DNA from 3 places in the Prochlorococcus sp. MIT2304 genome. Region 2 is predicted to be linked to each of the others. Evidence: predicted binding sites of a transcription regulator. Region 2 holds the regulator's gene; each other region holds the start of a gene.
The links. The regulator NtcA, encoded in region 2, controls nitrogen genes in cyanobacteria. The targets are predictions, from matches to a motif close to GTANCNNNNGNTAC.

Region 1: AC6EIY_RS02820 (DUF4278 domain-containing protein) is a predicted target of NtcA. The motif match lies at 2,674-2,687, and genes of this name have one in related genera.
Region 3: AC6EIY_RS02660 (DUF4278 domain-containing protein) is a predicted target of NtcA. The motif match lies at 1,414-1,427, and genes of this name have one in related genera.

What each region holds. Positions count from the first base shown of each region.
Region 1 covers NZ_CM186286.1:467,121-471,358, forward strand. Annotated here, with positions in the region: gene pip (prolyl aminopeptidase) at 1-887, opposite strand, end outside; gene AC6EIY_RS02810 (hypothetical protein) at 988-1,209, shown strand; gene AC6EIY_RS02815 (hypothetical protein) at 1,330-1,656, shown strand; gene AC6EIY_RS02820 (DUF4278 domain-containing protein) at 2,414-2,590, opposite strand; gene AC6EIY_RS02825 (DUF1651 domain-containing protein) at 2,827-3,090, opposite strand; gene AC6EIY_RS02830 (hypothetical protein) at 3,114-3,308, opposite strand; gene AC6EIY_RS02835 (hypothetical protein) at 3,661-3,873, opposite strand.
Region 2 covers NZ_CM186286.1:1,659,267-1,663,504, forward strand. Annotated here, with positions in the region: gene thyX (FAD-dependent thymidylate synthase) at 1-216, opposite strand, end outside; gene dcd (dCTP deaminase) at 219-812, opposite strand; gene AC6EIY_RS09485 (cob(I)yrinic acid a,c-diamide adenosyltransferase) at 813-1,409, opposite strand; gene ntcA (global nitrogen regulator NtcA) at 1,773-2,453, shown strand; gene AC6EIY_RS09495 (DUF3084 domain-containing protein) at 2,512-3,438, shown strand; gene AC6EIY_RS09500 (RuvC family protein) at 3,439-3,876, shown strand; gene AC6EIY_RS09505 (DUF3146 family protein) at 3,860-4,117, opposite strand; gene pth (aminoacyl-tRNA hydrolase) at 4,128-4,238, opposite strand, start outside.
Region 3 covers NZ_CM186286.1:449,962-454,199, reverse strand. Annotated here, with positions in the region: gene purT (formate-dependent phosphoribosylglycinamide formyltransferase) at 1-661, shown strand, start outside; gene AC6EIY_RS02665 (hypothetical protein) at 654-920, shown strand; gene AC6EIY_RS02660 (DUF4278 domain-containing protein) at 1,538-1,708, shown strand; gene AC6EIY_RS02655 (hypothetical protein) at 2,077-2,253, shown strand; gene AC6EIY_RS02650 (hypothetical protein) at 2,416-2,685, shown strand; gene AC6EIY_RS02645 (nitroreductase family protein) at 2,839-3,390, shown strand; gene AC6EIY_RS02640 (DUF1499 domain-containing protein) at 3,655-3,987, shown strand; gene AC6EIY_RS02635 (hypothetical protein) at 4,065-4,238, shown strand.

The DNA.
Region 1 (4,238 bases), 730 kb from region 2:
ATTTCCTTCATCGAGTGTCCTGCACTATCTATTACATAAAGTTTTGAAGAGGGCAGTGATTTATTAAGATCCCATGCACTTCTGATTGGACAAACTACGTCATATCTTCCCTGAACAATAGAGACAGGAATATTTTTTAGCTTAGTAATGTTTTTTAGAATATAATTTTCCTCTAAAAAAATGTTATTAACAAAATAATGACATTCTATACGGGCAAAAGAATCTGAGAAATTATCATTTGCAGCTTTTTGAATGGATAATTTTTTTGGCATGAGAAAGCTTGTTGCCATTTCCCATCTCGTCCATGCATGTGCCGCTTTGGATCTCTCAGACCTATCTTGACTGGTTAATCTCTTATGGAAAGCATTAATCAAATCGCCTCTCTCATTTTGCGGTATAACAGACTGATAAAGTTCAAATTCTTCAGGGAAAATCTCACTTGCACCTTTTTGATAGAACCAACTTAATTCGGTTTTTCTGCACAAAAATATCCCCCTAAGAGTAAGACTTAAAACTTTTTTCGTGTGTTGAATGGCATAAATCAAGCTTAATGTTGAGCCCCACGATCCCCCAAAGACATGCCATGATTTAATTTTTAAGAGTTGTCTTAGTCTTTCAATATCATCAATTAAATGATGTGTCGTATTTTCTTTTAACTCAGAATGAGGAGAAGATTTTCCACATCCTCTTTGATCAAATTGAACAATATTGAATTTCTTTGGGTCAAAATATCTTCGATAAGAAGGACTACTCCCACCCCCTGGACCGCCATGAATAATTAAGACAGAGGTTCCATTTGGATTGCCGCTTTTTTCCCAGTAGATTGAGTGTAGAGGGCTCACTTTTAATATCCCTTGTTCCTTAGGTTCTATTTCTGGAAATAACATTTTTAATTAAATTTTCGTCTTTTGCCTTTGAGACATTTCCTCCAACTCAAGCATACACAACAAAATTAGCTATAAATGATTATTAAAAAGGAATTGATCAATGCCTAAGAAAAACTGGCTAAATAGCTTTCGATTAAATATTCATGCACCTGGAACAGGTTTTGCTTTAATGATCTTAGCTTTAACTCAAGTCCCAGTAGGGATAAAAAATGCAGCTGAAGTTGCTTGTATTGGTCAAACCTCAAATAAGATTTGGAAATCAGAAAAGAATCATGAGGATGCAAATATGCTTGCAGTTCAAAGATGCAATGGAAGAAATTAACTGGAATCATGTGTTCGTCTACAAGCAAAGTCTGACCAAAAGCCAAAAAATGTAACGTTGGACTAGAACTTGATTTTTAACACGATAAAAAAGATGAGTATTTGAATATTCTTCTTATTTATGACTTCAGCGCTAAAAATAATCGATCAAGAGCTAGCTCAGTTTGGATGGGTTGAGCCAATAGCAACTAATTCAATAAGTGATTTCAAGTCACACAAAATAGATGTTGAAGAACAAAAAACCAATGAAAAAGAATCTGATCTGATAGACACATTCATATGTCATTTGATTTTTTATGTTGTTTTTTGCTTTTCCCTACTTATATATATTTTTATTGATTTGGGTTTTGGTTCCTTCTTAAGGAATAACTTAAAGACACTGTTAAACTCCAAAAAAAATTTGAGTAACCTTCTTTTATCACTACTTCCTCCAATTAATACAGACTAGGCTTGACCTGAAAAGAATTATTTGGGTATTCCTAACTATCGCACAGATTAAAATAATGCATTTATATGGGAGGGAAGTAATTCACTAACGGTCTGAGTCTGCACAGACCGTTTTTTTTTATGCAATGTTTCATCGCCAAACTCTCAAAAAATTTTTACGGAAATGAAGTTGGTCAATTCTTTGAAGAGCAAATGGAGACGATTACTTCTATCAAGATTGATAAATAGATATCACAGCATTTATCATCGTTAATTTATAGATTTATAATTACTAGACAACCATTTAGAAAAAAACCAAACAATTTTTTATTTGAATGATAAGAACCACAAACTACATTTCTGTAACTTAGCAAGCTTTAAGTATAACTTGTACTCCCATAATTACTATATTTGAATCGTTAATCAACTACTAGTTAATTCTACTTGAGTAAAAGCCAAGGTGTATAAATCAAGCAAGATCGATTAGAACATCTATATACCGATATGGAGGGTTATGAAACTAAGAACTCCTTTCAACATGATCAAAATGCGCTAAGTAATATTCGTACAATGCAGGATTTTTCTTACACTGTTCCAAATGAAACTAGAGCTGAGTTATCGGAAAAAGAATAATAAAAATCCAACAGCATCTACATGCAAAGTTTATTAGGGCTAACAATAATCAACTTTGATTAAACTAATAGCTGTTCAATCCAAGAAAGAATAATCAAGGCAAAAATAAGGCCCTGCTAGCAGGGCCTTATAAAAAAGTCTTCAAACTAATGCTGATAGATATGACCGCGATAAGCCAATTGTGTATTTACCTTAGACTTAGCATCGCTTCTGCATGTGTTGTAGTGATTACGCCTGTAAGTAAGCTCCACACAATTTTTTTGTGCTTTTTTCTCTTTGTGCTGAACATAGGTAAGTCCACGATAAAGAAGAGTTGTCATCATCCATACTCCGAATGTTGATTTAAGTCCCCGTTCCTTGGCTTAAATCGAAATGCGGCTCGCCATGTAGCGAGTTGAACGTTTTGGTAGCGGTTGCTACAAAAACTATTATGTTATGCATTAATTGTGTCTGTAGTTCATTACGATACAAACTATCTAGTGGTATATACTCAATTACTAAAAAAATTTTCTTTCGAAGAACTCAACCTGAAAGAGTATTAATCTAAATTATTTAAGCTTCAAGAGGTCTCCCATAAGGGTTTCTTGGAAACTTTCCATTCTGTTTCCACCGAGGACTTCCATAGTTCTCTTGCTTTTTCATAAGTTAACTTCTCACTTTCATGTAACTGAACATGAGGAGTAATACCGTTCAGAAATCTGTGCCTACAGCAAGCGTAGTGAACCCTCACATATACAGTTCCGTCTTCATCAGGGTGTTTATCTTTAAAAAACCTCATTGCCCAGACACGATCTTTTTTCACAAGCCAACTTTCATTTTGCATTTTCAGTAGGAGATTGGATTATCTTATTTGTGCTGCCGGGCCTTTGAATGGCAACTATCTGTTAACCAACGATTTTTAACAACTTCAAGGAAATCGCAAATAAATTCATCTAGGCAATCAAGTTCACCCTGAAATTTAGCTAATTCATCAATAAAGACTTCGAATGATCTACTTATTGAACCTGACTTTTGCTTTTGGGATGGAATACATTTATCCATAACTACTAAAAAAAGTTAGCCAAAGCAATAGCTACACTATTACTGCGGAACCTATTTGGTAAACACCTGCTATTAAAAGCAAAACAGGAAGATTTATTAAGACTAGAAGCTTAGCGGCAGTAATTTTATTAATTGCTGTCATTGCTAAATTTTTTAAACTTTAAATAAAAAAGAATATAGCCAGGAATCATCCATCACATAGGTCGGTTCAAGTAGGGCTAACCAGTTCGGGGATTCATCGTTACTTATGCTTAATTGGCAAATAAGAAAAAGTATCCAACAAAATCCTTTAAAAAGGAAGAACTGGATAATTAACTAGCTGATTTTTGATCAGTTGACTAATTAAAGGTACTTAACAACAATCACAACCTTTTTCGCTTGTAATCGCATTTTCTTCAAAAGTATCGGCAATATCTCGAAGCATTAGTGAGATAAATGCAGGAGGACATTGGAGCTCACTAGCATACTTAGCGTATTGCTGAGCAGTTCCCTGCATTGCTGGAATAATGATTTTATTGACCTGATCTTCAGTGGGTGACCACTTCGATTCACATTTTTCAGTCATAGTTTGCAGTCACTAAATAACAGAACCTTAAATGCATTTGTAATGAAGTCAATGTATTAAATCCATTACCACTTGATCAACCATTTGGTCAAACGACACCTATTTTCATTCCTTTTTTAACCTTGGCAAGAATCTTATCATCTAAGTCATTGTCTGTTTGAAGAACTAGCCACTCAATTGCACTGATTATAAAAACTTTCATTTGCTTCTTGAAAAATTTTTTCAACATCAAAAAGAGTACTGGCTTTAATATTAAGAAAAGGAAACCAACCATTGCATTCCAATTTATTCAATATGGTTTTACCTCACATTCTCAAATATTGGTGTAACCACCCAAAAAACTTCGCATTGCACTACAACATCGA
Region 2 (4,238 bases):
ATGTCTCAATATTTGTGCTGCAATTCCTCTCGTGGTTTCTATTTGTAAAGTCATATAAGCTTGCTCAAAGACGCTCCAATGTTCATTTTTGATGCAATATGCCAATAATTTACTAAAATCTTCATTATCTTGATTTTTTGGATTACTAACTCTGGCTATGTACGCCATGTTTTTCTCAGCATCTGGTGTAGAAGTTATTAATTGAACAAGGCTCATATTCAAACTTTTGCTAAGGTCACTTTTTCTTGTTGATGTTGATATTTGCCTTGCCTATCGCTATAAGTTGTCTCACAAGGGTCACCTTCAAAGAAAAGTAATTGACAAATTCCTTCATCAGCATAAATCCTGCAGTCCGCCCCAGAACTGTTACTAAATTCAAGTGTTAGATGACCTTCCCAGCTTGCTTCTGCAGGCGTTGTATTTACAATTATTCCTAGGCGAGCATAAGTACTTTTACCAAGACAAATAACAGTAATATTTGGCGGCACTTTCATTTTCTCTAATGCCACTCCAAGACCATAAGAGTGAGCAGGTAAAATAAAATACTTGCCATCCTGATCTTTTTTTAAATCGGTAGGTTCTAGATTGGCAGGATTAAATTTTTTTGGATTCATTACTGTTCCTGGAACATGCTTGAAAATTAAAAATTCTTTTGAGGATAGACGCAAATCGTATCCATAAGATGAGCATCCAAAGCTTAAAACAGGTGATTTTTTTGATTCAGGTTCAAGATGCCTTATTAGTTTTTCTTGAAATGGTTCAAGCATTCCTAAAGAAGCTTGCTGTGAAATCCAACGATCGTTCTTTAACATTTAATTGCAGCGTAATTCGGTAATTTGATCAGCCATCTCAATCACTTTAGGAGGAATTGATTGTCCCGTAAGAATAATATCTGTAGATGATGGGCGGTTATTGATCATAGAAATTAAATCAGTTTCTTCTATAAAACCAAGGCTAATTGCCATACCAATTTCATCAAGTACGATTTTGTCTAACTTTTTTTCAACTATACGTTTTTTACAAAATCCCCATAGTTCTTTAATTGCTTTCTCTTCATGTTTTTTCTTAAAAGATAAATTTTCTTCTGGCAACTCTCCAGGTGAGCAAGTTTCAATAGCTGGTCTTAGCCACTCCAGTCGACCACAAAGATTTACTGCTCCATGGGGACCTTGATTGACTCCGCCTTTCAAGAATTGAGATATTAAAACTTTGCTTCCCAAGCCTGCAGATCGCAGCGCTTCGCTTAAAACAATAGAAAAACTACCTCTAAAAGGAGAGGTGTGTATTTGTAATTGGCCTTGTGTTTTAACTAGTTGTAAAGGGTTTCTATCTGGAAGAGCCCTGAGAGAAGGCCCTTTGGCTAATGACAAATCCTCTCGTTGAGTATTGATGCTTGATCCTGCATTCATCTCAAATTCGATCTTAACTTCGTAAATTTAATCTAGCGCTTTAAAATTTGTAATCAACCAAAGAACACCATCTGTGGTGTATGAGGTAAAATTTTTTAACTTTTAAGATTCTTCGGAGCTTTGAAGGGGTTTAAATCTACAGATCAATTGTTTGAATACTTTTCAAGTTTATTTTTAAGCATGCGGGTTTTAAATAGTAGAATTAAACGAGGAAAGAAATTGAGATGGGGATTAAGGGTGAAAAAAGTCGCCATAGCTACATATCGTTTTTTCTCAACTTATTAATGTTCTCAGAACGATCAATTAAATATGGTCACTTCTTTTCGTGGCTTTACCCGTTTCAACCAGAAAAAAAATAGCCATATGGCTGTTAATTCATCATCAAATTCTCTGCCTCCAACTAACACGTTGTTGGACGTAATTAAGTCTTTAGATGGAGTCTCTACTGAAGTCGTAGATAGGTCAAAAACAATTTTTTTTCCTGGTGATCCAGCAGAAAGGGTTTATTTGATTAGGCGTGGTGCTGTTCGCTTGAGCAGGGTATATGAAACAGGTGAAGAAATTACAGTTGCTTTATTGAGAGAAAATAGTCTTTTCGGAGTTTTATCTTTATTGACAGGGAATAGATCAGATCGTTTTTATCATGCAGTTGCATTTACTCGTGTGGAACTTGTAGCGGCCCCGGCAACTTCGGTAAGGAATGCAATTGAGCAAGATGCTTCGGTTGGTTTGCTTCTTCTACAAGGGCTATCAAGTCGAGTACTTCAAACTGAGACAATGATTGAAACATTAACTCACAGAGATATGTCTTCTCGGCTTGCCAGTTTTTTGCTGGTTTTGTGCAGGGACTTTGGTGTACCTGGGGAAAAAGGGGTAACAATTGACTTAAGACTTTCTCACCAAGCTATTGCTGAAGCTATTGGTTCGACCAGAGTAACTATTACACGACTACTTGGTGAGTTAAAAAGTTCATCATTATTGGCAATAGATAGGAAAAAGATAACTATATTTGATCCAATAGCCTTAGCAAAAAGATTTAATTGAAGGCCATTACATACTAAGGTTTAGGAGGTTTGATTAATTCCACTTCTTCTTTCTTTCTGTGACAGTCTGGCTGAAAATTCTTTTAATATTAATCCTAGGTGGAATACTTTCTACTCTAGGGGATCGCTTAGGTTCTAGAGTTGGGAAGGCTCGTTTAAGTATCTTTAAATTAAGACCAAAAAGTACAGCTGTTTTAATAACTGTTTTTACTGGAAGTATTATTAGTGCTATCTCTTTCGCAACAATGATTTTATTTGATAGGGATTTAAGAGTCGGATTATTTCAATTAGAAGATATTCGAGAAAAGATTATAGATAGTGAAAAAGAATTAAAAAAATTAGAAAAGAATTTATATGCTTTTAGAAGTGGAAATGTAGTAATAACTAGTGGCCAGACTTTAGTAACTAAGACCATTAAATTAAATAAAAATAGTGATATAAAAAAAATTATCGAAAGTTTATTGCAGCAAGCTAATCTTTATGCTTTTAATTTAGTAAAAATAAATCAATCTAATTATAGAAGGATATTATTAGTTCGTAAAGATGATATTGAAAAGCTTGAGAGTAAAATATCTGATAACAGAAGTTGGGTTGTTAGAATTAAATCAGCAGGTAATATACTTAGAGGTGAAAATTATGTTTATGCATTTCCCGAGATCACATTAAATAAAATTATTACAAGGAAAGGAGAGGTTATTGCTTTAGAAAACATATCTTTATCTGATTCTGACTCTGAATCTATTAGTAAAAAGATTAATCTTTTAATGGCTTCAACTTTGGCAGAGGTTCGGCGACGAGGATCGTTAAGTTCTGAGTTGCAAATTAATGCTAATCAAATTAATAATTTAGGAAAGTATCTAGTTGGTAAAAAAAAGGGAGAATTTCAAATAATTGCTAGAGCTGTTGATACTCATCAAAGTGCAGATAAAGTCTCTGTATCATTAGAACTAAAGTCCTTAGAAGAAATTATTAGAAGTAAGAATTAAATGAGTTTTTATATATCAATAGATCCGGGTAATAAAAAATGTGGCTTATTGTTGGCTGATATTAAGTCCAGAAAAGTAATTGAAGCAGGGATAACTTCGTTAAATAAATTTTCTGATTTAGTTTCGTTTTGGAATGAAGATTATGATATTAGTAAGATAATCATTGGTGATGGAACAAATTGTAAGTATATAAAGAATGAATTAAAACGAAAAAAATTTTTTGATCTAAATTATGTAAATGAAAAAGGATCAACTTTACGAGCAAGGTTTAGATATTGGGAAATTTGGCCTCCAAATTATTTTATTCGTTGGCTTCCTAAAGAAATCCTTTTCCCTCCTGAAAATCTTGATGCCATTGTCGCTTTGATTTTATTGGAAGATTTTTTAAAATCTTCATTGATTTGGCCCGAGAAACTAGATATTAAAATTTGGCCCTAACTGTAAAAATGTAATCTCCGCCAGATTCAAGTTTGTAATCTGCTTTGACTAAATACCGTTCTAAGGCATCTTTTATTAAGGCTCTTCCAAGTGGTGGTTCTACAAAAAGTTGTCCACTGTGAAAAGCCCAAATAAAACTCCATTCGAAATCCCCTGCACGAACAATTCCTTCAACCTTTTTTTGATTAAAGCATTGCTTATGAATTTGAAGATAAGCAGTAGTTGATGGTTTGTTATTCATTCTCAAACAGTTATGATTTTTCAGGCTTGTAAGAATTTAGTCGAGTAGTTATCTTTTCCCAATTATTTGATGTGATTGAATCAATACAACTAATAATTTCCTGAATGATCAAATTTAACAC
Region 3 (4,238 bases), 710 kb from region 2:
GGCTTGGATCTTGGCCATTGAAAAATCAAGAGGTAAATCCAATAAAGTTATACTAGAAGAATTTATTGATTTTGATTTGGAAATTACTTTATTAACTATTAGACAATTTAACGGTAAAACATTGTTCTGTGCCCCCATAGGACATGAGCAAAATAATGGAGACTATCAATGTAGTTGGCAACCAGCTGAATTATCTGAAAGTGTCTTAGCGAAGGCTCAACAGATTGCCAAATGTGTTACGGATAATCTTGGAGGCGTGGGTTTGTTTGGGGTTGAATTCTTTATTAAGGATGATGAGGTGATTTTTTCAGAGCTTTCACCAAGGCCACATGATACTGGCTTAGTAACTTTGATTAGCCAAAATTTAAACGAGTTTGAATTACACCTTAGAGCTGTTTTAGGTATACCAATACCAGAAATAGTATGTGCTGAAGCTTCTGCAAGCCGAGTAATTCTGGCTCCGAAAAAAAACACAAACATTCGTTACAAGGGACTTGAAGAAGCCTTAAGTCAGACGAATACAAGTGTGTTTATATTTGGTAAGCCAATCTCAACCGAAGGCCGTCGAATGGGAGTAGCCGTAGCAAAGGCTTCAACAATTGGTGAAGCAAGAATCAAAGCGGATAAGGCAGCTCAATCAATACAATTCATAAATGAATAATATTCATTCAGATTCTTTGTCTGACTTCAATAAGTGCAAGTCTATTTGGTTCCTATTCTTGACTGAGTTAAATTGGAACCCAAATGCAATTAACCCACTCGAGTTGGTTCCGGAATCTTTTTGGCCTCAAGTTACCGACCTATTAATTGAAGCAAAATATATAGGTCAAAGCAGGAATTATTACCTCAGAGAGTCTGATAGGTATCTAGATTATTTGAGTAAAGGTGGTAAGCCTTTCAAAAGAGATCGAAAACCATAGGTAATATGATAACTTCAAGCAAAATCTTTTAGCTAATATTAATTTTCCCATATTCGCAGCACTGTTAATATTTTTTTTATGGGTGTTGCTTAAAAAAATTAAATTTTCATGGGCTTATGGTTATGGATGATCCGAAGTTTCGTTTTTTAGTTCTTCTCTTTATTAATCTAATAATGATATCAGTATTCAGAAACTGGATTTTAAACAATGAAGCTTTTGTGTGGCTCTTAAATGGTTTACCTTCTTGAAGTGTTACTGAAGCATTTTATTTGATTTTAAAAATAGTGTTTTGTCTGGATTTTACTTTCCACCACATTGACGATTTACGTTATCATCAAACATTTTGTTTAAGGGTAGGATCAAAGGGTGAGGTTATTTATAATTTAAAAAAGTTTATGATCAGGAAGAAAAATTTTTTTTCTTTTCTGTGAATAGTTCTTTTTAGTTGGGAATGCAACTATTTATGTTATTACTACAAAATTCTTCCTTTTATGTATCACTAGGAACATCACTTGAGGATTATTTATGTTACTTTAATTAAACGTTCAGCTGTTTCATAGCTGCAGTAAGACTCGAGACATGGAACGGGGTCTTGAGCACTACTTCGGGAAAGAACAATGACTGTTCTTACTTACAGAGGCAAAGAGTACCTTCAACATAAAGAGGCTACTCCAAAAAAAGTTGTAGAATTAAGTTACAGGCGTAGCATCTACACATCTAGGCAAGCAGAAGCTAAGAAGCAAATGCAAGCATCCTTTACTTACAGGGGTAATTCATACCAAAAGTAAATCGAAGGAGGTTTAAGGGGGTATAATTACCCCCTTTTTTATGTTTATTTCTACCATTAATATCTACATAAACAACTTTCTGCACATGTGTATTTTTGCTTGAGTTCTATTACTCTGGTTTTATTGCTGGTTTCTGATGTAGAAATAATATTGACTCCGAAATAATCACAATGATTACTGAACAGTCATGGCCAAGTTGTAAGCTTCCTAAAACTCAAAAGGCACTTGAAGTTATTTATTCAATGCTATGGAAGAGGCCAAAAGTGTTTAGGTCGTATTACAGGTCAAATTAATAGGTTTTGTCAGGGAAACCCCTACACGCACCTCGCAAAAAAGTTGTTGAGAATATTAGTGGAATTTAATAATCAATGCAAAAATCGTTCAAACCTAACAGTACATTGTTAGCTTTATTTATGTTTTTACCGATCACACCAAGTATTGCTGCCATTACTGTTTTTACACAGTCAGTTTTTAATGACAGGAGTAACGAGGTAACGCCAATTTCTTATCATACAAAGCGAGTGATTGATGCATCTAGAAGATAGCAATATTTTCGCTTTGAGCTTGGGAAAGTATTTAAGTTTATTTCTTCTTGCGTGAAAGATTTTGTTGTTTTCTTATTAACCTTTTTGTCGAGCTTAGTTTAAATACCCTTTACGTCGTGAGATTAGTAGGTTAAAAGTCAAAGGTAACAGCTATCTCCAAGCATGGTTTTAACGAAAAAGCTTAAGGCCTTTGATGACGCGATCTTCGATAGACATCCTGATTTAAAAGAGGCTCTGAAACCTAATGATCATTATCCAGAGCTAGAGAATATTTTAAGTAATAGAGCTGCAAATTTACCTGCTGGATCCTTGAATACAAAAGTGATTATTAATGATGGAGAAATAGTTGAACGCGTGTTCAAGACACCTAAAGGCCAAGTAGTCTCTTTGTTCTCCAAACCATCAAATGTGTTTTTTGATCAAGTTGCTTAACAGATTATTTTTTTACATATCTTGCTTTTCTATTGAGATAAAATGCAGATAAGAAAAAGATCAAATCTTCGTTTATTTATTCAATCCTTTAATCAGCTTGCTGTGAGAAGATCATTATCAGAGCTCTATAGTTAATTACATAAATATAAAATCATGGAAATAGCTCAAGCAATTCAAAAAAGAAGGACAATTCATATTTTTTCTGAAAAAAGTGTTTCTAATGACGTTGTTGAAAAAGCAATAAGTGCAGCGAATCAAGCGCCCTGCCACAGAAGAACTTTTCCATGGCGTTTTACCAACATTGGAATAAAAAAACGAGAACTTCTATATCAACTACAGCTAACTCTGAAGTTTGGTGATAAGCCAACAGATGAATCTAGTTTAAAAAAAATAAGGGACAAAATGTTTAATCCTTCCCATTTGCTTATTGCTACTCAAATATGTACAGATAATCAAGTTCAAAAACTCGAAGATTATGCTGCTTGTGCTTGTGCAATCCAAAACCTGTCGCTTTCACTTGCTTCAGATCATGTCGGTTACAAGTGGTCAACAGGTAAAATCACAAAACATCCTAACACTTATCAAATCGTAGAAATAAGTCCATTTGAGGAAGAAATAATTGGTTTTATATGGATTGGATATGGAGCTGAGCCACCTGTGATCAAAAGGCCTCCTATTAGCACTATCTATAGAGAGAGGGATTAGTAACTTGGCTTAACTCACAGAAGAGAGATAATGAAACTGATAAGGTAGTGTTGAGGCCACACTAAAAACAATAAGCATCATCCCTTTCTTATCTAAACGTTTCATAACTAAAAAATGTAGTGTTCTTACTTTAATCGGAGAAACTTAATCTTATAGGTATTTTATGTAGGGAGAACTAGACATTACTGAGTACTTTTTATGAAAAACAAGACCACAGTTCGGATAAACTTATTTTCATGATCAATATATAAACTAATGGGAAATTTGCCAGATTCCAAATCAGGTCTTAGTCCCTGTTTAAATCCACTAAATTGCGTTTTCTTTCAAAAAGATTTTGAAGATGTTGACAAGACTTTTGATCAACTTGTGAGGATTGCCCAGAAGATTCCTAGAACTAAAGTTTTAGAGAGTAATCAAAGTTATTGGAAAGGGGTTTGTCGTAGTTTAATTTTTAGATTTCCTGATGACTTGGAGATTTTAAAAATTAATAAGAGGATTCAAATCAAATCAGCATCGAGATATGGTGGAGGCGATCTTGGAGTTAATGGAGCTAGAGTGGGAAGATTATTAACTGCACTAGAAAAATCAAATAGTTAGCTACCAAACTTTATAGAACAATCAATAGTTGTCGTTGTAAAAAATTTTAGTTATTTTAAAATAGATATAATAAAAAGATGAACAGAGCACAAAAATATTTTCTACATCTTCCAAAGGGGACTCATTTTGAAAAAATCATTGATACTGAATATGGGAAGGAGAATATATATGTCAGTCCAGACGGCAAAAAACATTCAATACCTATGATTTCACAATCGATTTCTAGTGCAACTTCAACACATGAAAATTAG